2 regions of the Shewanella sp. 4_MG-2023 genome follow, and region 2 is predicted to be linked to the other one. Evidence: riboswitches for the same ligand, from Rfam matches in the RefSeq annotation. Region 2 holds a riboswitch; the other holds the start of a gene.
What was found. Region 2 has a riboswitch for lysine ahead of lysC (lysine-sensitive aspartokinase 3). Riboswitches for the same ligand answer to the same signal wherever they lie in the genome.
Positions count from the first base shown of each region.

Region 1: another riboswitch for lysine. It lies ahead of Q4546_RS16755 (Na+/H+ antiporter NhaC family protein); the one in region 2 lies ahead of lysC (lysine-sensitive aspartokinase 3).

Region 1 covers NZ_JAUORL010000037.1:3,543-14,265, reverse strand. Annotated here, with positions in the region: gene Q4546_RS16760 (M3 family metallopeptidase) at 1-1,331, shown strand, start outside; gene Q4546_RS16755 (Na+/H+ antiporter NhaC family protein) at 1,787-3,343, opposite strand; lysine riboswitch at 3,421-3,641, opposite strand; gene Q4546_RS16750 (electron transfer flavoprotein subunit alpha/FixB family protein) at 4,052-4,975, opposite strand; gene Q4546_RS16745 (electron transfer flavoprotein subunit beta/FixA family protein) at 4,978-5,727, opposite strand; gene Q4546_RS16740 (H-NS family nucleoid-associated regulatory protein) at 6,181-6,585, shown strand; gene rcsF (Rcs stress response system protein RcsF) at 6,721-7,116, shown strand; gene tsaA (tRNA (N6-threonylcarbamoyladenosine(37)-N6)-methyltransferase TrmO) at 7,387-8,133, shown strand; gene Q4546_RS16725 (DapH/DapD/GlmU-related protein) at 8,135-8,779, shown strand; gene Q4546_RS16720 (proline--tRNA ligase) at 8,918-10,633, shown strand.
Region 2 covers NZ_JAUORL010000029.1:40,572-51,294, forward strand. Annotated here, with positions in the region: gene Q4546_RS15075 (site-2 protease family protein) at 1-307, shown strand, start outside; gene Q4546_RS15080 (succinylglutamate desuccinylase/aspartoacylase family protein) at 448-1,596, opposite strand; gene lysC (lysine-sensitive aspartokinase 3) at 1,614-2,963, opposite strand; lysine riboswitch at 3,212-3,388, opposite strand; gene Q4546_RS15090 (DUF3293 domain-containing protein) at 3,806-4,243, opposite strand; gene arcA (two-component system response regulator ArcA) at 4,947-5,663, shown strand; gene Q4546_RS15100 (S9 family peptidase) at 5,858-8,134, opposite strand; gene Q4546_RS15105 (class 1 fructose-bisphosphatase) at 8,384-9,376, shown strand; gene Q4546_RS15110 (dicarboxylate/amino acid:cation symporter) at 9,548-10,723, opposite strand, start outside.

The DNA.
Region 1 (10,723 bases), on a different contig from region 2:
AGTTACGTCAACAAGTATGGCAAGCATCTGCTAACCGCGGTTTAACGGGTGACAATGAAACCGCTTCTTTAGTGGCTCGTTTAGCGCAACTACGTGCCGAAAAAGCCCAATTACTGGGTTATGACAGTTGGGCAGATTACCGCTTAGCGCCACAAATGGCCAAAACCCCAGATGCGGTTTATAAGATGTTTGGCTCAATGGTGCCTGCTGTAGTTGAAAACACCCAAAAAGAAGCCGCAGACATACAAGCAATGATCACCAAAATGGGCGGCGACTTTACCCTTGAACCATGGGATTGGGCTTATTATGCCGAGCGTGTACGTAAAGAAAAATTTGATTTAGATGAGGCATCAATTAAGCCTTATTTTGAATTTAATCGTGTACTGGAAGATGGCGTGTTTTTCACTCTTAAAGAATTGTATGGCGTGACCTTAACACCAAGACCTGATCTGCCTGTTTATCACCCTGATGTAAAAGCGTATGAAATGTTTGATGAAGATGGCAGCAGTATGGCTATCTTTTATGCTGATTACTTTTCTCGTGAAGGTAAACGTGGCGGCGCTTGGATGAACTCGTTTGTGGGTCAGTCTGAGTTATTAAACAACAAGCCTGTGGTAGTTAATGTGATGAACATTAAGAAAGCCCCTGAAGGTCAGCCAACATTTGTGAGCTACAGTGAAGTCACCACCATGTTCCATGAAATGGGCCATGGTACCCACGGTATGTTCTCAAAAGTTACTTACCCATCACTTGCGGGCACCTCAGTATCACGTGACTTTGTAGAGTTCCCATCGACATTTGAAGAAGACTGGGCAGCGCACCCTAAAGTGCTGGCTAACTATGCTAAGCACTATGAAACAGGCGAAGTCATTCCTGAGGCACTACTAGAAAAATTACTTGAGTCTCGCAGCTTTAATCAAGGGTTTGACACCTTAGAGTATATGGCGGCAGCACTAGTTGATTTAGAGTGGCATTCACTTGCTGCTGATGTGCCATTACAAGATGTGGCGAGCTTTGAAGCAAGCGCCCTGAAAAAACACGGTGTTGACATTAAAGCGGTACCACCTCGTTACCGCTCAAGCTATTTTGCTCACGCTTTCCCGGGCGGCTACTCTGCAAGTTATTACGCTTACATGTGGAGTGAAATCCTTGCAGCTGATGCCTTTGCTTACGTACAAACTCAAGGCGGTCTAAACCGTGAAATTGGGATGAAGTATCGCAAAACCATTCGTGAAGTGGGTAACTCAGTACCACCAATGGATGCGTATAAAGCCTTCAGAGGTCAAGAGCCGACGACTGATGCATTACTTGAGCGTCGTGGTTTAAACTAACGCTATTAGAACCTTGTGGCTTAACATCATTTAAGTTTGGTTAAAGCTAATTTTATTTAGCACTTAAACTTAAATCCTAAAAATGCCGCTCATTTGAGCGGCATTTTTTTATCTCAATTTTCACCTAGATCCGAGTACGCTGATTAGCAGTACCTGTTAATCCCTATAATTGCTAACCCTTGCACCCACCATTGGCAGAAACAGTCATTCACTCACAGTGCTAATCGCTGCTTCTCTTCGCTAACAATAACTGCTGCATAAACAAAACATGTGAGCTTAAACCTTTGAGGTTCACTCTAGTGATTCGACTTAGATATTTAGCTTATATATACCACTTTATTATGCAGCCTTGATTTTAAAACATAAAAAATGCCGCTCATCTGAGCGGCATTTTCATACAAGTTAGCTATATCTAAAGTTCGCGATAAGCTTAAATCAAACCGAGTTAGCTTACGCTATTTAGTGATCAACTTCAGTCCAATAACGCTTAATACAAATAGCACACTACAGGTGACCAAGCCCATGGCCACTGACGCGGTAAAACCTAATACACCGTAGCCAATAATACTAATGACCGCCACGATTAACGCATAAGGTAATTGCGTCATTACGTGATCGATATGGTGACAACTCGCCCCCGTTGACGACAAGATAGTGGTATCTGAAATCGGTGAACAATGATCGCCAAATACTGCACCAGATAACACGGCTGCAAGCATAGGTAACATCATAGTGCTATCACTGCCCATCGCCATATCAGCTGCAATTGGCAACATGATACCGAAGGTACCCCAGCTGGTGCCGGTTGCAAATGCGGTTAGGCCTGCTAATAAAAATAATACTGCAGGTAGCATCGCAAATGGAATATTGCCTGTGGCTAAACTGGCCATGTATTTACCGGTTTCAAGGTTGCCAATAACCGTTGAAATCGTCCAAGCAAATAACAAAATATAAATGGCAGGTAGCATTGATTTAGCGCCAAGTTTGATGCCAGTGAACACCATAGGCAGAGCAATTTTTTGCTTCACAGTTAATACTAAGGTGACCGCTAACCCCACCAGTGAACCGTAAAATAGTGACGAGCTCACTTCAGTATTTTCAAATGCTCCTAAAATGCTAAAAGGTAAATCATTAGCTGATAATGCATCAGCGCCTGACGCCACCATGAAATAGAAGGTTGCCGCAACTAACACTAATATAGGTAAGAATAAGCCAATGATTTTACCGGTTTCCGCTTCTGGTAAATCGGCTGTGGCTCCTGGTGGTAAGCCTTTAGATTCGTCGAACAACTCACCCTTTTGGGCATTTTGTTCATGCTTACGCATTGGGCCAATATCTAAACCAAATAACGCCACACACACCAATAATAATAATGCAAAAATGGCATAAAAGTTCATTGGGATCATTTGCAGGAACACACTTAAATGCCCTGTATCAGCAAAGCCATGAGCCGTTAAAATCCCGCCGATCAGGGCGATAATGTACGCCCCCCAGCTTGAAACAGGCGAGATAACACAAATTGGTGCCGCTGTTGAATCCAATAAGTAGGCTAATTTAGCCCGTGAAATGTGGTAACGGTCGGTGATTGGACGTGCAATAGATCCCACCACAATACTGTTAAAGTAGTCATCAATAAACACTACAACACCAAGGAAGATAGTCATCAACTTGGCATCACGTTTATTGCGAATACGTTGATGAGCCCAATCAGCAAAGGCGCGAGCTGAACCACTTACCGTGATTAATGCCGTGATCATGCCCAAAATCACCAAGAAACCTAAAATTTGTAGGTTCCATGAATTGAGCGCGCCATCATCCCAAACTAGACCCGTGACGGTAGTCAGTAAATTTGAGGCTGCAGCGCTAACTGAAAAATCACCGAGTAAAAACACCCCGGTGATAATACCTAAGCCCAATGAAAGTAAGACTCGGCGAGTTAATACTGCGAGCAAAATAGCCACTACTGGTGGCAAAAGCGAGAGAGCCGAATCGGCGTAACTTGTTATCATCATTTCTTATAATTTCTTCGTTGAGTACGAATGGAGAATAACTGATAAGGCAAGTTTACGTTGAATACGTAAACGAAATTCTTTTCAGTAGCACTCCACAGTAATATCAATATCGTTGTCGATATATATTCTTCTACCCTTTCGGATAGAAATTACCATGACAGTGCAGTCCCTTTCGGTAACTGCCCCAATAAATGGTTTTGATAGAATCCATTTACTTCGGCACTAAATCCTTTCCGAATAAGTTATTGGCATCACCCAACTCACCCGTACTGATACTTAATGCACCTCTACTTATGCTAACAACAGAAAGGCTCTGTATATCAACACCCCATCATACAAACATAAGCAGTAGCATCATTGCCAGATAAAACTTGATTATCTTGTGATATATAACATCACAACTAAAACCGCGCACATTGACGCAGCACCAGTGTAACCTTTTATTAGCAAGGGTTCATATTTAACGCAGTGGTAATTTTTGCTCACTGATAGAACAGCACCGCAAATAACAACGCATTAGTATAAATTGGCAGCAACTATCTACGGAACATTAAAAAAGGCTTTTACCTCTCGGTAAAAGCCTTTTAGTGCCGTTTTTTATTAGTGGATATTAACTCACTAAAAAACTAGCGTAAGCCATAATCCTATTATAAAGAGCATTATTTAGGACTCTTATTTAGGGCTCTAATTAAGGGCTCTAATTAAGGACTATAGCAAATTAGTTAGCTCAGGGATCGCTTCAAACAAATCAGCTTCCAGACCATAATCTGCAACCTGGAAAATCGGCGCTTCAGGATCTTTGTTGATTGCCACAATGACTTTAGAGTCTTTCATACCAGCAAGATGCTGAATAGCCCCTGAGATACCTACAGCAATATACAGATCAGGTGCGACAATTTTACCAGTTTGACCTACTTGTAAATCATTCGGTACAAAGCCAGCATCAACAGCTGCGCGCGAAGCACCAACAGCAGCAGTTAATTTATCAGCAAGCGCTTCTAAAATAGCAAAGTTCTCACCACTGCCCATACCGCGGCCGCCGGAAACAATCACCCCAGCACTGCCAAGCTCAGGACGCTCTGATTCAGTTAATGTTTGCGAAACAAATTCTGCCGCTGCTGTGGCAACAAAATCAACCATAACCGCTTCTGCACTGCCGTCATTGGTTGCGGCATCAAAAGCACTGGTTCGTACTGTTAGCACTTTAACCGCATCTAAACTTTGCACTGTCGCTAATGCCGAACCGGCATAAACAGGACGCACGAAGGTATCTGTGCTTACAACTTCAATCACTTCAGAAATTTGCGCCACATCTAATAACGCCGCGACTCGTGGCAGGGTATCTTTACCGACACTGCTAGCCGCAGAAATAATATGTTCGTAATCACCTGCAAGGTTAACCACTAACTGTGAAAGGTTTTCTGCTAGTTGCGCTTGATACACAGCATTATCAGCAACTAATACCTTGCTTACGCCTGTTAATGCTTGCGCTGCGGTAACTGCTGCAGCGCAATCACTACCAGCAACTAACACATGCACATCACCACCAATGGCAACCGCTGCGCTTACTGCTTTAGCGGTATCTAATTTTAAGCTTGCGTTATCATGTTCAGCTAATACTAAAATAGTCATAATTAGATCACCTTCGCTTCATTTTTTAACTTTTCAACTAATTCAGCCACTGAATTCACAATGATGCCAGCTTTACGCTCAGCTGGAGGGGTGACTTTTATAATGGTTTGATGTGCTTTTAAGCTTACGCCTAAATCATCAATTGAAAGTGTCTCTAATGGCTTACGCTTAGCTTTCATAATATTAGGTAATGATGCGTAACGAGGTTCATTTAAACGTAAATCAACCGTAACCACCGCTGGTAATGGCATTTTTATTGTTTGTAAGCCGCCGTCAATCTCACGGGTTACTTCTGCACTGTCTGCCGTTAATGTTAGCTCTGATGCAAACGTTGCTTGAGGCATATTCGTTAATGCAGCTAGCATTTGACCGGTTTGGTTATTGTCGCCATCAATAGATTGCTTACCAAATATCACTAATTCTGCTTGTTCTTTTTCTTGAACCGCTTTTAAAATTTTAGCAATCGATAACGGCACTAACTCGTCATCAGTCAGGACATGAATAGCACGGTCGGCACCAAGCGCCATCGAGGTACGTAATTGTTCTTGAGCATTTTTAGCTCCAATAGTGACCACAACAATTTCCGTAACACTTCCTGCTTCTTTCAATCTTACAGCTTCTTCAACTGCAATTTCACAGAATGGGTTTAACGCCATTTTCAAATTAGCAGTATCAACATTTGTGTTGTCAGCGTTTACTCTGACCTTCACATTTGCATCGACTACGCGCTTTACAGGCACCAATACTTTCATGGGATTTCCTTTTACACCTTCAATGTATGTGGACGGCACATTGGTTTTAACCAATGTAATATGGCTCAACTTTACGGCCTGTTAACGTTAACGTCAACCTAAGTCAAACACTTGTTTATATTTTTTTTGGCTCAATGTGCGTTTAAAAGAACTGACATCTGCACAATTTATATTAAATAAGGTACCTAAAAGGTAGATTAATTAATTTTTATCTACTTATTGATGATTTTATTTGATCCATTCAGATTTAGTTTCTATTATTAATGACTATTCAAGTAAACTTATTTTTTTACTATTAAATATTGTGCTTTATTGACATGCTTAATGGTCAATTAAATTTGACACTCCAATGCTAAATAATTAAGCAATGTAGCGATTTTGATAGGTATTCTTTAATCTCTAAAGCATTACTTGAAAACTTATTATTTAATAACCATTAGGATGCACATTGATATGAGTGACTTTTTAGAAATACTAACCCATGGTCGTCGTTTTAAAGCTGCAGTTAAAGAGTTGTCTGTAGAAGATTTACGTGAGCTTTCAGTAAAGCTTGAAAAAATCATTACAGAAAGAGAAGAAGACGAAAAAGCAGAACAAGAAGCCAATGCAGAAAGAAATGCACGCATTGCTGAAATTCTAGCGCAAATTGAAAACAGTGGTTTATCAATTGAAGACTTAGGTGAAGTATCAATTAAGCCTGCACCAAAAAAACGTGCGCCGCGCCCTGCTAAATACCAAATTGAAGTTGATGGCGAATTAATCCAGTGGACGGGTCAAGGCCGTATGCCAACTGTGTTCAAAAACCAAGTTGATAATGGCAAAACAATGGAAGACTTCTTAATTCCTGGTATGGAATAACACTTGCTGTTTTGACATCCTTCATATAGAAAAAGCTTACTTTGGTAAGCTTTTTTCTTATCTGTATTCTATTCCCACCTGCTAGCAAGCATTGTAAACTATACTACATTCACCTCTTTTGAATTAGGCTTTACTATGAACGTTTCTCGTCCTGTTTTTTCTTTAGCTATAAGCTCAGCAATATTATTATCTGGTTGTGCTAGTGAATACACTTTTAATAGTAACCTAGACGCTAAGGCAATTGATGACTATTTCAAACCTGGAAATGTGGTTCTATATAAAGAGAACCAACGCCCTAAAGGGTCATTTGAGGTGTTAGGCCTAGTTGAAGGTGAATCATGCCAACAAACTGCTGATGGGGTTCCTGCAAGCATTGCAGATGCGAGAACCGATGCACGAAAACAGGCGGTCGAGCTAGGTGCCAATGGGCTAATGATCAAAAAATGCCTATTAACAGAACAACAGGTCGACAGCTGCTACAGCCAAGCAATTTGTGTCGGCCAAGCAATTAAAACCGCTACTGAGCAGTAGATACTTGTTAATAATTTAGTATTAGAGCAACCGACTATTAATGGCTAATGGTCAAAGAAATTAAACCATCAGGCTAAGTGTCTAAGTCATTTTATTTATGCTGTTATCCGAAGCATTTTAAAGACGTTAACACCCGCTTTGCTTAAAACCTTACATTGGCTAATGGCTCTTTAGTATTAAATTAACAAAGCATTGAACATTTATTAGGTTCAATGCTTGATTATGCCCCCTCTTAATTTATTAGTAACAACACTTGACGGTTTCTTAGACATGAAAACAGATCCTAACGCGCAAAACTTTAGTTCTCAAATAGAGGCCGTCGGGTATTGTCGTACCCCTTACAAACAAAAGTTTGGTATCCCAAGACAACCAGGGTTGGTAAATATTAAAGGTGTTATTGAATTAGCCCCTCAAGTCAATAACCTTGATGCGGTTAGAGGTATTGAACAATATTCACACTTATGGCTGCTTTTTTGTTTTCATGAAAACCTACAGCAAGGTTGGAAAAATACCGTCAGACCACCAAGATTAGGTGGCAATGAAAAGTTAGGCGTATTTGCCACCCGCTCTACATTCAGACCTAATGGTATTGGCCAGTCAGTGGTTAAATTGCATAAGGTTATTCAGAAAAATGGCAAAGTTTGTCTTGAAATATCCGGCATGGATTTATTAGATGGTACCCCCATTATTGATATAAAACCTTATATTCCATTTTCTGACTCAATAGAAAGTGCGACAGGTGGCATCGCTCAAGATGCGCCAAAATTAATTGATGTACAATTTTCAAGCTTGGCAAAAGCGCAAATTGACGCCCACTCATCTAAGCTCAATAACAGTGATTTAATTCAACTTATTACTGACGTGTTAGCTCAAGACCCTCGACCTGCTTATAAAAAAGCCAAAGCAGATCCAAAATTATATCAAGTGGCCTTATATGATATTGATATTTTTTGGACCGTCACTGAGCAGCAGATTAATGTTATTGAAATTAAACCCACCAGCGTTGGTCAAAACTAATATGAAGTCTGATTTGAACAGCACCCTTGATACAAACAAAAGTCCTGATTATCAAACTCAGCATAAAAAACGTTTATCTTGGATGCCGTGGTTGTATTTTTCCTTAAAAGACAAACAATTTACCTGGGCTAAACCCTGGCAAGATGAAGTTCAGCAACAATTTGAGCAGCTTGAAACCATTAAGTTTGGTCAGCAGTGTTTTATCGCCCCCGAAGCCAATGTGTTTGCAGAGCCTGGGCGCAATATAACTATGGGAAATCAATGCATGATTGCCGCCGAGGTGTTTTTACATGGGCCGATAACCCTAGGCAATGAAGTGGCCATTAATCATGGCTGCTCTTTTGATGGCGGTCGCTGCGGCATCACCATTGGTGATAAAACCCGTATCGCCAATAACGTCACGATTTATGCTTTTAACCATGGCATGTCAGCAGAGCAAGATATCTATCAACAACCCAGTCAATCAAAGGGTATTGTCATTGGCCGTGATGTATGGATTGGCGCCCAAGCTGGCATTGTTGATGGGGTTACTATTGGCAACCAAGCCATTGTTGGCATGGGTAGTATTGTGACCAAAGATGTTCCCGAATTTGCGATTGTTGCCGGTAACCCTGCCAAAATCATTGGCGACCGACGCGATAAATAGTTGCTTTAATTTATCGCCCATATCATTTTGCCATAGCCCTATGGCTATCTTTGTCAGGTATCGCTTAATTATCTGGTGACTTCATCGTTACAGGTGATAAAATGTCGCACATTAATAGCTACTAAGTGGACATTGGGAATGCGAGTTAGCAAGTACCTGCTTTCAACACAAAAAGAAACACCTGCAAATGCAGAAGTCATCAGCCATCAATTGATGTTACGTGCCGGCTTTATCCGTCGTAATGCATCAGGCCTTTATTCATGGTTACCGAGTGGTTTACGTGTATTACGTAAAGTCGAAGCCATTGTTCGTGAAGAAATGAACAAAGTCGGTTCTATTGAAATTTTGATGCCCCTAGTACAGCCGGCCGATCTTTGGGTTGAAACAGGACGTTGGGAAAAATTTGGTCCTGAATTGCTCCGCTTCCAAGATCGTCATAACCGCGACTTCGTTTTAGGCCCAACCCATGAAGAAGTGATTACTGATTTAGTCCGTAAAGAAGTGAGCTCTTATAAGCAATTACCACTGACATTATATCAAGTACAAACAAAATTCCGTGATGAAGTCCGTCCTCGTTTTGGCGTGATGCGTGCACGTGAATTTTTGATGAAAGATGCCTATTCTTTCCATTTAACCCAAGAGTGCATGGATAAGACTTATGCAGACATGCATCAAGCATACTGCAACATCTTTAATCGTATGGGTCTTGCTTTCCGTCCTGTTATTGCTGACACGGGTTCAATTGGTGGTAGTACCTCACATGAGTTCCATGTTCTTGCTAACAGTGGTGAAGACTTGATCGCTTATTCAACTGAAAGTGATTATGCCGCAAACATTGAAAAAGCAGAAACTGCAGCACCAACTGGCACATTAGCCGCACCAACACAGGAAATGACTGTCGTTGATACGCCAAATGCCAAAACCATTGCTGAATTAGTCGAGCAGTTTGAACTTGAAATAACTAAAACAGTTAAAACCTTGATTGTTAAGGGCGCAACTGAAGATGCACCATTGGTAGCATTAGTTATTCGTGGCGATCATGAGTTAAACGAATTAAAAGCTGAGAAGCATGAGCTCGTTGCCTCACCACTTGAGTTTGCCACTGATGCTGAAATGGTTGCAGCTGTAGGTGCAGGTCCAGGTTCAATCGGCCCTGTAGGCCTTGAAATGCCTATTATCATTGACCGTGACGTCGCGCTAGTGAGCGACTTTGCTGCTGGTGCTAACCAAGAAGGTAAGCATTACTTTGGCATCAACTGGGAGCGCGATTTACCAATGGCACAAGCGATGGATATTCGTAACGTAGTTGAAGGTGAAGCAAGCCCAGATGGTAAAGGTGTTTATGCTTTTGCTCGTGGTATTGAAGTCGGTCATATCTTCCAGCTTGGTACTAACTACTCAGAAGCGATGGGCGCAACCGTACTCGATGAAAACGGTAAGTCAAAAGTAATGCAAATGGGTTGTTATGGCGCTGGTGTTAGCCGCATCGTTGCCGCTGCAATCGAGCAAAACCATGATGACCGAGGAATGAAGTTACCTGAGTCACTTGCGCCGTTCACAGTGGGTATTTTACCGATGAACATGCATAAGTCTCATCGCGTAAAAGACATGGCTGAGCAGCTTTACGCTGACTTAAGCGCCCAAGGCATCGAAATCTTATTAGATGACCGTAAAGAGCGCCCAGGTGTGATGTTCAATGACATGGAGCTAATTGGCTTGCCTCATGTGATTGTTATTGGCGATCGTAATATCGATGCAGGCGTGTTTGAATATAAAAACCGCCGCACCGGTGAAAAACAAGATATCCCGTTTGACCAAATTGTTGACTTTATTACCTCGTCAATCAAAGGTTAATCCATTGCCTTAGAGCATTACCTAACAGTAGTGCAGTAAACAACGCACCTTTTTAGGTGCGTTTTTTTTTAGCTTTTTTTCTGATTATAA
Region 2 (10,723 bases):
CACCTTTTCGATGAATAGCATGGTGGGTCTAATCGCCTGTATCGCAGGCGCAGCCGCTGGGGTATTCATTAGCTACAGCCTTGGACTGGCATTACTGGGCTTCTTATTATTAATTGGCAGTCTTGAGATTGTATTTGAATGGAAAAGCCGTCATCAAAGTCATTTATTGCCCCTTGACCGTTATGGGCAAATCTTCTCGACCTTGTGGTACTTCATTACGGTTGGCTTACTGATTGCTATTATTTGGTATTTTGCTGCATCTGGCGATGAAATGCTGTCGATGCCATTAGAAATATTAAGAAGCTAGTCAAATAAATAGCAGTGCTTAACATCAACTAAGCTAGCAAGAACTAAGCCTGAGAGAACTAAGTCCGTAAAAACTAAGTCCGTAAAAACTAGCTACGGGCTTAACTTGCTGAAAAAACGAAATTAACTTATCTATTTAGCTTATGGAATTTCAAATACCTTAGTCATGACTTTATACAGCTCAGTGCCTTGATGGACTGAAGCTGAAGCAAAATGCAGCACTGGCACGCAATCTATCGGCAAACTCACCGAAGTGACGGCATTATCACTGCCGTACTGATCTAACCTTAATAAGGTCACTAAAGGCTCGCCAGCAGCTAACGGCTCACCAACCGCTGCGCAGTATTCCACTAAACCCGCTTTAGGGGCATGAAACTTTTTATAATCCTTTAAGTAACAGCCCCAGCGTTTCATGCTGGCAGGAGCAACATGCTCTTTGATCACTCCCCGATGGCTCAAATAGGCCAAAATACCTAGGGCATCATTTTTAGCATCTGCCATATCAATACGTTCTTGGCTTGCTAGCTCTAAGGTAAAAGCCGCCACAGGCACATCGAATATGCGCCCTTTTAACGCTGCATATTCAGTTAATTGCCACCATGGACAAAAAACCGCTTCATCCATGGCGCCGCCAAATTCATTGGGGATAATTAACGATAAGGGGATCGAGAAAAACGCGGCTGCGGCTGCATCATACTCAGGGCAATAAAGGTGCTTTGCAGATTTAGGCCCGGTATGTAAATCAAGCACGATATCAGCGCCATGGGCCATATGTTGTAATGTCACCGCTAAGCGATGCCCGGTACTAATACCCCAAGGGTTGGCTAAACGTTGCTGGCAATTATTGACTAAGGTTTGCCTAAAAGCACTAAACAAGTCCTTGTCGGCAAAGTGTTGATGCTCAGTGAACCAGCTCGCAATATCAAGTGACTGATCATAATACTCTCGGTTCCAATTCACCCCAGTGATAGGATCAAATCGCCCTAAGGTAAACTCGCCACTTTTTTGATTAATGCCTAAAGGGTTGGCTAATGGCACGCAGTGAATATCGCCTAATACAGTGTAGTCTTGCAGTAAAGTCATCAGCTGATGTATCACCGCATTACCCTGCACTTCAGCCCCATGAACATTGGCCTGAATATAAACACTGGGCGCGGCGTCATCTGAGCCTTTAAAGCTAAACAGTGGCGCCGTTAAAGCTTGGCCTGTGGCAAGCTCTCCCACTTCAACCCGAGACATGGTGGCTGAATAATCGTTAGCCTGTTCTGTAATTGAATTCACTGATGTCATACCTGCCACGTTAGCAATTATTCAAATAAGTTTTGGTGCAGAGAGTTAACCACATCTGCGGCTTCAGATTCAGCGACGAGAACACATAAGTTATGTGGGCTAGCCCCTTGGCAAATCATGCGCACATTATGCTGTTCAAGTACCCCAAAAACTCGGCTGCAAATACCTGCTGTTGACGCTATTTGATTACCAATAATCGCCACTAAAGCTAATTTATCTTCCACTCTTACACGGCAATTTTGTGATAGTTCTTGCAGTAATGACTCGCTTAATAACCCCTGCCCGCTGGAGTCAGAACCGGTTTTATCAAGCGTTAGTGACACATTAACTTCTGAGGTGGTAATCAAATCAACTGAAATTTTATGCTTAGCAAGCGTGGCAAAGGTGTGCGCTAAAAAGCCCTGAGCATGGAGCATTTGTAAGCTATGCAGGTTTAATAAAGTTTGATCGCGTCTTAGAGCCACAGCTCGATAAACCGGGGCATCTTCTACTTGATGACGGATCCAAGTTCCACCTTGTTCAGGTGCTTTACTGGAACCAACAAACACCTGAATTTGTTGACGCACGGCCGGTAAAATCGTCGCAGGGTGTAATACTTTAGCGCCAAAGGTAGCCATCTCAGCCGCTTCATTAAAGCTAATTTCAGGGATAGGTCTCGCATTAGGCGCTAAACGTGGGTCAGTGGTATAAATTCCCGCCACATCGGTCCAAATCTCTACCGCATCAGCTTTTAACGCTTCTGCTAATAACGCAGCTGAATAATCACTGCCGCCGCGGCCTAAGGTGGTGGTGTTGCCTGCTTCATCTGCGCCAATAAATCCTTGAGTCACGATAACTTGCTGAGCGAGTAACGGCTGTAAATGCTCAGCGGCTAACATCGATATTAGCTCAATTTGCGGCTCTGCTTTGCCGAAGTGACTGTCAGTTCTTAATACTTGGCGCACATCAAATGAACTTGATGGCGTGCCTTTTTGGCGAATAACCGCAGAGAACAATAATGATGAACATTGCTCACCCATGGATAACAGCTCATCAATGATGGCTTTGCTTCTATCGAGCACTAACTTATCACTAAGCACTGCCATTCTGCTTAATAGCTTATCAATCGTAGCAGCTACATCTTGTGGACGCGCCAGCTTATCAACAATGTCATATTGAATTTTAGCAATTTGAGTGACTAAACTTAAGCGGCGTTGGTCGTTCACATTGGCTTGAGTTAACTCAACCAGTAAATTAGTGACACCGCTAGAAGCACTAACAACAACGACGCGGGTATTGGCATTGGCTAAAATAATGTCCGCACAGCGGTTCATGGCGTCAAAATCAGCAACTGAGGTGCCACCGAACTTAGCAACAACTAAACTCATGCTGATACCTCCACGACATTCGCAGACGAACTTTTACTAGACAAAGTTTTAGTAGACAAAGTTTTAGCAGACAAACTTTGACTAAACATACTTTCAGTAGACATGGACTGAGTAGACATAAACTGAGTACACAGTATTGGAACAACTTGAAATTTAATACGTAAAAACATGATTACACTCCGAACTTACTTCGTTCGAAGAGCCTGGTGCAGTGATAACGCACCCTTAAAGAAGGGAAACAGCAATCTTTCACCAGAAGCTCTCCACCAAAAAATAGGTGACAATCGCTAGGATTCAACCTAAACGACCGATACCGAATGCCAACCAAACATACCAGTACCTCGGCGCTAATCTCCCTCATAAGCTGTCATAGGAATTGGTTTTCCTCGAACTTACTACCTAGCTAACGCTCCTCTTCTGTTTCTTCCCACAGGAAGAGCATGAAAATACCAATAAATAACAACTCAAGTCAATTGGGATATGCCATAAAATCGTCAAATAACACAATACGTAAATAGAGACACTGAGCTCAAAATAGTATCATGTAAGCTGTTATTTATAATTTGAAACAAAAAAGTGATATAAAACAATAGTGATTAAAAAATAAAAAGTAATAACCTCAATGTAAATTCGAGGTTATTGAGTTAAAACCTTCAACTAAACTGCACAATTAAGCTTCAATATTAACAATCAAGTTTCAACAGTATATAAATAGCCATTGCCCTAATAAAAATATAAAAATAACAATAAAAAAAGGCACTTAACTAAGTACCTATAGAAGGAGTTACTGATATTAAACATCCTCGATAACTGATACAAATGTCACTTAATCGCCGATCATGTTATTCATCGTGCAAATCAGGTAATTCATTAACTAAAACCGTTCGTGGGCCAAACTCGCCAATTAACACTTCCTTGTCAGGTGCTTCACCACAGGCAAGTAATGACAACACCCCATTATCAACATAGTAAATAGCGAGCTGTTTAAACTCTCGGCCTAACGCTAACGCTTGGTCTTTTTCTATAAAGACTGCCCAACTTTTTTCCATATGAGATAAGTCTGGCGCCGCGCCAATTAAGCAACGATAGGGGCTATTAAATTGCTGAATTTTCCGTTGAAGTCGCCTATCTAACAAACGGTTTTGACACGGATTCAATTGGCTGCCTAAGGGATTATGGGCGGTGACAATGGCGAAGGGGACAGCGTAAGAAAGGCGCTGAGTAAGTAGAAATTGGGTCCCTTGATACTTAAACCAAAGGTTATCTATTGAATTATTCATCATTTATTTTTCTCAATTAAGACCAATTCAGTGTAGCAAACCAAGACTTGGACCAACACCCTGTGTGATGTAAGTCACAAGAACAATAATTATATTTGACTTAAAAATCATAAGCTTACACCAAAAAGCATTTTTGTAACAAATCTTCCCCGTAAATTTGTTAACATTTCATTTGTTAACAAATGCCTAAAACGAGTACAATATCTCACACTAGCTAGATTTTGCTACATAACGCTAAGTTGTGACACAAGCGACTACATTTACTGAAATTAAATCTTGGTAAAGTGTTCAAGCTTTTAAAATGTGTTCTACATTTTAAAAGACTGAATATAAATGTAGGACAAAATTAGGTTGCGAAGGAACTTTAATCAGCAATTTAATCTCTTAGTTTATATGAATCATCGGTTTTACAGATATTTTGACAGGTTGTGAGCTTACTCAAGCTCAGCATACGATCTGAATATTGATTTTTTATGATCAAAATTTACGTCACGTATAACTCTTTTATAGAAGTGCGATAAATATTAGTGCCTTAAACTGGTTTATATAATGTAGTTAGTCATGAAGCGTGTTTTGTTCAGGGCAGACATAGATAAACACCTATCGTGAATTTATAAATTATCGGCGTTTTCTTAGCTATATAACGCCACAGCCCTAGTGCAACATGACTAGAATCGAATTGTTTTTAATTTAGGTAAATGACATGCAAAACCCACACATTCTTATTGTTGAAGATGAAGCTGTAACCCGTAATACTCTACGTAGTATTTTTGAAGCCGAAGGGTATGTAGTAACTGAAGCAAACGATGGCGCAGAAATGCATAAAGCCATGCAGGATAATAAGATTAATCTTGTTGTTATGGATATCAACCTTCCTGGTAAAAACGGTTTATTATTAGCCCGTGAACTTCGTGAAATTAATAACATTGGCCTTATTTTCCTTACTGGCCGTGATAACGAAGTTGATAAGATCCTTGGTTTAGAAATTGGCGCTGATGACTACATCACTAAGCCATTTAACCCACGTGAATTAACTATCCGTGCTCGTAACCTATTAACTCGTGTAAACAGCGCTGGCGCTGAAACCGAAGAAAAAGGTTCAGTTGAGTTTTACCGTTTCAACGGTTGGAGCTTAGAAATCAACAGCCGTTCTTTAGTTAGCCCACAAGGTGAGTCTTACAAATTACCTCGCAGTGAATTCCGTGCGATGCTTCACTTTGTAGAAAACCCAGGCAAAATCTTAACTCGTGCAGACTTGTTAATGAAAATGACTGGCCGTGAGCTTAAGCCACATGACCGTACTGTTGACGTGACTATCCGTCGTATCCGTAAGCACTTCGAAAGTTTACCAGACACGCCAGAAATCATCGCAACTATCCACGGTGAAGGTTACCGTTTTTGTGGTAACTTAGAAGATTAATTTCGTCTGCAATTAATGTGCTTATTTGATTAAGCTCATTGGGTAGCAAATGAAAATAAAAGCCAAGTCAGTGACTTGGCTTTTTTATGGGCTATTAAAAATGAACTATCCCTCATGGACGATAACAAGTGATCTATAACTAATGGGCTATTATTGCCAACCCATTACCTATTACCCATTTGCTATAAACAGCGCTACTTAAGCTCGCGTTCTAAAAAGGCAGCTAAGGATTTATACAAATGATTCCTCACCTTTTCACCGCGCATAGAATGCTTTGAGCCAGGGTAGTCTATCATTTGAAATAACTTGCCTTCATCTTGCAGCGCTTTATATACGCGGGTGCTATTTTCAAACAACACATTATCGTCAGCCATACCGTGATACATCAGCAAACCAGACTGATAATTTTCCACATAAGGGGTAATGCTGCTGGCATCGTAACCCTGTTTATTCTTAGCAGGGTGACCCATATAGCGCTCGGTATAATGGGTGTCATACAAACGCCAATCGGTCACGGGCGCACCTGAAATTGCCGCTTTGAAATAATCAGGGGCTTTAAACTGGCTCATTAACGCCATATAGCCGCCATAACTATGACCATAAATAGCGATATTATCGCCATCAATAAATGGCAGACTTCTTAAGTAATCTACGCCCACTTTTTGATCGTTAACTTCTGCATCACCCATATTCTGGTAAATAACGTATTCAAACTTAGTACCACGATGGGCTGAGCCGCGGTTGTCTAATTGAAATACAGCAAAGCCTTGTTGTAATAGATATTGGGTAAAGTAATCCGCTTCACTCCAGCTATTAACCACTAATTGCGCATGTGGCCCACCGTATACTCGAACAACTACTGGGTATTTTTTGCTGGCATCAAAATCAGTGGGTTTAAATAATCGGTACTGCAGATTTTGGCCATCTTCAGCCTTTAATTGGCCAAAATCTGGTATTTGCCATAAACCCGCAACGTCATACAAAGGATGGGTTTGGTTAATTTCATTTTGTTCTACCCACATTAAATGCTCGCCAGTGTCATTGTGCAAACTCACCTGTGGCGGCTGAATTAAACTATTGAAGTAATCTAAATAAATTGGTTTTTTATCAGCAAAGACTGCTGAGTGCATCCCGGCTTTAGTTGATAGTTTTTCAATCTTGTCACTGGTTAATGACACTCTATATAAATGGCGTTCAACAACTGTGTCTTTTCGGCCTGAAAAATACACCCAGCCCGCCTGCTCATCCACAAACTCAAGATCATCAACCGCCCACAGCCCTGTGGTTAATTGCTTTATTTGTTTACCCGACAGGTCAAATAAATAAAGGTGCTTAAAACCATCACGCTCTGAGGCCCAAATAAACGCTTGTTGTTGCTTTAAGAAATGTAAGTCATCGTTAAGGTTTACCCATGCTTGGCTGCGCTCTTTGACAACCGTGTTAGCTTTAACGTCTGAACCAGGTTTTGAACCAAGGTTAATGATGCGTAAGTCCAATGCCTGCTGATCGCGGCTTTGCCATTGAAATGATAACTGCTTGCTATCTGGCAGCCATTTTACTCGCGGTAAATACATATCCTTCTCTTTACCTAAATCAATCCACTGCACTGCTTTACTCGCCAGCTCAATCACGCCAAGTTCAATCTCAACATTGGCTTTACCCGCATAAGGATAACGCTGCTCAGTCAGTTTTATACCGTCAGCATAAATCTCATTACGGGTGACTAATTCAACACCTGACTCATCAATACGAGTAAAGGCGATAGCTGATTCATCTGGCGACCACCAGTAACCTGTCATTCGGCCCATTTCTTCTTGGGCGACAAACTCTGCCATGCCGTTTTTAATCGGCCCTTTACCATCAAACGTCAGCTGAGTTAGCTTTTCTGTTGCCAGCTCCAGTACAAAAATATTTTGCTCGCGCACAAATGACACATAACGGCCTTTAGGGGACAAACGCGCATCAGTGACAAAGCCTTCACCGGTATTTAATGCCTGCGCCTTTTGATCCGCCAAGGTATAAAAATACAGCTTGCCTGCAGCTGGAATTAATAACGCTTGGCCATCATCAGCCCAAAAGTACTCCATGATCCCTTGACCATAAATACGTTGACGTTCGCGGCGGGCTTTTTCTTCATCAGATAATTCGCCCCCAGCCAGCTTATCGGCATTAAGCAACATACTGCGCTTTGCAGTGCTGATATCCATTTGCCATAAGTCATAAAAATGCTGGTTATCTTCACGGCTAGCAAGATACGTCACTCGGCTACCATCGGGAGACAGTTTTAATCCCCGAGGGCTAGCGCCGGCCAAGGCTGGTGATGCATGAATTCTTTCTATGGTCAGTGGAGTGGTATTGCCGGATATTTTCATGGTAGAGGCCATTGCATGATCTGAAATAAGAGCGCCAGTAAACACTAGCGGAATTGCCGACAGCATCAACGCCGCGGTCGATTTCCATTTTTTAGTCATTATCAATCCTTGGGAAGCCATAAATTTATATTTATCGTTATTATTATTTTCGCTGCCAATATTAATTTAACCAAAAATCAACTGAAAGCATTATTTACCAGCGAGTTTATAACAAATCTACTGCAAGTCATATATTGCTCATCTTTTTCACGCTGTAATATGGACAAATCTGAGGTATTATCCTTGATAATAAAATAAAACATTAACCACTGGTTACCGACCTTAACCTCTACTGTCTTAGGAACAAGCATGCAAACTTTGACACAAACCCTGACCAACCAAGCAGTATCAGCTTCGCTTTCACAATTAGTACTTAGCCTTGCCGATTGCTCAAAAGCAATTAGTAAAGCAGTGCAACATGGTGCATTAGCTGGTGTTTTGGGCGCTACTGAACAAGAAAATGTTCAAGGCGAAACCCAAAAGAAACTCGACGTGATTACCAATGACATGCTCAAAGATGCACTTAAAGCTGAAGGCAATGTTCGCGGTCTTGCATCTGAAGAAGAAGATTATGTTGTTGAAGTCAATCAAGACGGCGAATACTTAGTTTGTTTTGATCCTCTAGACGGTTCATCAAATATCGATATCAACTCACTGGTAGGGACGATTTTCTCAGTGCTACCTGCTGGCGAAGGCGAGTTTAACGAGCAAAGCTTTTTACAAAGTGGCCGCAAACAAGTTGCCGCAGGTTATGTGCTTTACGGCCCATCAACCATGATGGCGCTCACCACAGGTCAAGGTACTCAACTTTATACCTTAGATCCTGACACTAACGAGTTCCTGCTCACCACAGCAGAAGTGAGTATCAGTAAAGATACCGCTGAATTTGCGATCAATATGTCCAATCAGCGCTTTTGGGAAGCACCAATGCAAACTTACATTGCTGACTTAGTATTAGGCACTATTGGGCCCCGTGAAAAGTCATTCAATATGCGCTGGATTGCTGCAATGGTGGGTGATGTTCACCGCGTATTATGTCGTGGCGGTATCTTTGCTTACCCAACCGATAATAAGAACCCTGAAAAGCCGTACAAGCTGCGTTTAATGTATGAAGCCAACCCTATGGCTTTATTGGTTGAACAAGCCGGTGGTAAAGCATCTACAGGCTATGGTGATATCCTAGATATCGAACCAACAGCTATCCATCAACGTGTTGCTGTTATTCTTGGTAGCGCCAACGAAGTGGATACTTGCTTAAGCTACCATGATGTTGATTACAGCCAAGAGCCGACAATTGATTAATTGCGCTTTTAGCTACTATTAAAAAACCGCCTGCTGGCGGTTTTTTTGATCTTGCTAGCTATTAGTGATTAGTAATGATTGAGCTAATAGATAACTAAGTTTTAAAAACAACATGGCCTGCAATTGCAGGCTATGTAATGTTAGCGCTTTAGCTACGATTAAATAGCGAGCTTATGCCTCAGCATTAAGCTGATGTGGTTTTTCCGTTTGATCCACTATGGTTAATACCGCAGTATCACCCACTACGTTACAAGATGTCAGTACCATATCAATAATACGATCAAGTGCTGCCACAATGGCAAAGGCTTCGACTGGTAAACCTAATTGGTAGATAAGCACACCAATCATCACCATGCCGCCGCCGGGTACGCCACCAGCGCCCACTGACAATAAAAACACACTAAATAACAATGCTGGAATTTGCTCTGCTGTAATTGGCATACCAAAAGCATTGGCCACAAAGAAAATCGCGATAGTAATGTAAATTGACACTCCGCCCATGTTCATCGTTGCCCCGAGTGGCACCCCGAATCCAGCGACAGCGCGGCTAACAGCTAACTTATCGGTTAAGGTACGCATGGTCACAGGGATGGTCGCATTTGAACTGGCGGTAGAAAGCGAGAATAAAATCTGCTCTTTGGTTTTTTCACGAAAGCTCGAGGCTGATACCGGGGTGAAAATCGACACTGCTGTAGGGTAAACCACAAAAATCCATAACAACAGCAATGCTAAGATGATAACCAGGTATTCAACCACGCTGACAAAAATAGCCGGCTCAAGGGTTGCCGCTAATTTAAACATCAAGGCAAACACACCAATTGGCGCAAGGCTCATTACCACAGTGATTAAGCGCATCATGATTTTATTGGCTGTTTGAAAACCTTGCACTGCGCCGCTAACGCTCTCACCCATTGATTTAATCACGCCGCCTAACAGCAAGGCCATGAAAATAACTTGCAGCATATTACCTGAAGTAAATGCGGCAAATGGGTTATTAGGCACTATGCTAACAATCAGCTGCATTAAGTTAGGTAACTCAGTTGCAGTAATGCTCACGCCGCCATCGCTAGACATATCAACGCCTTTACCTGGCTCCAGTAACATGGCGACTAAAAATGCCGCTGTGATAGCCACCAAGGTATTAATAATATAAAAGCTAAAGGTTTTACCGCCCAAACGGCCAAAGCTCTTTAAATCTTGCAGTTCACACACGCCGCAAACAATACTGACAAATACCAGTGGCACCACTAGCATCATGATCATATTAACGAACATGGTACCAATACCGCTGGCAGCATTGACTAAGGTGCCTGAGAAGAAGCTGACATCATTGAGGGCAAATTGGAC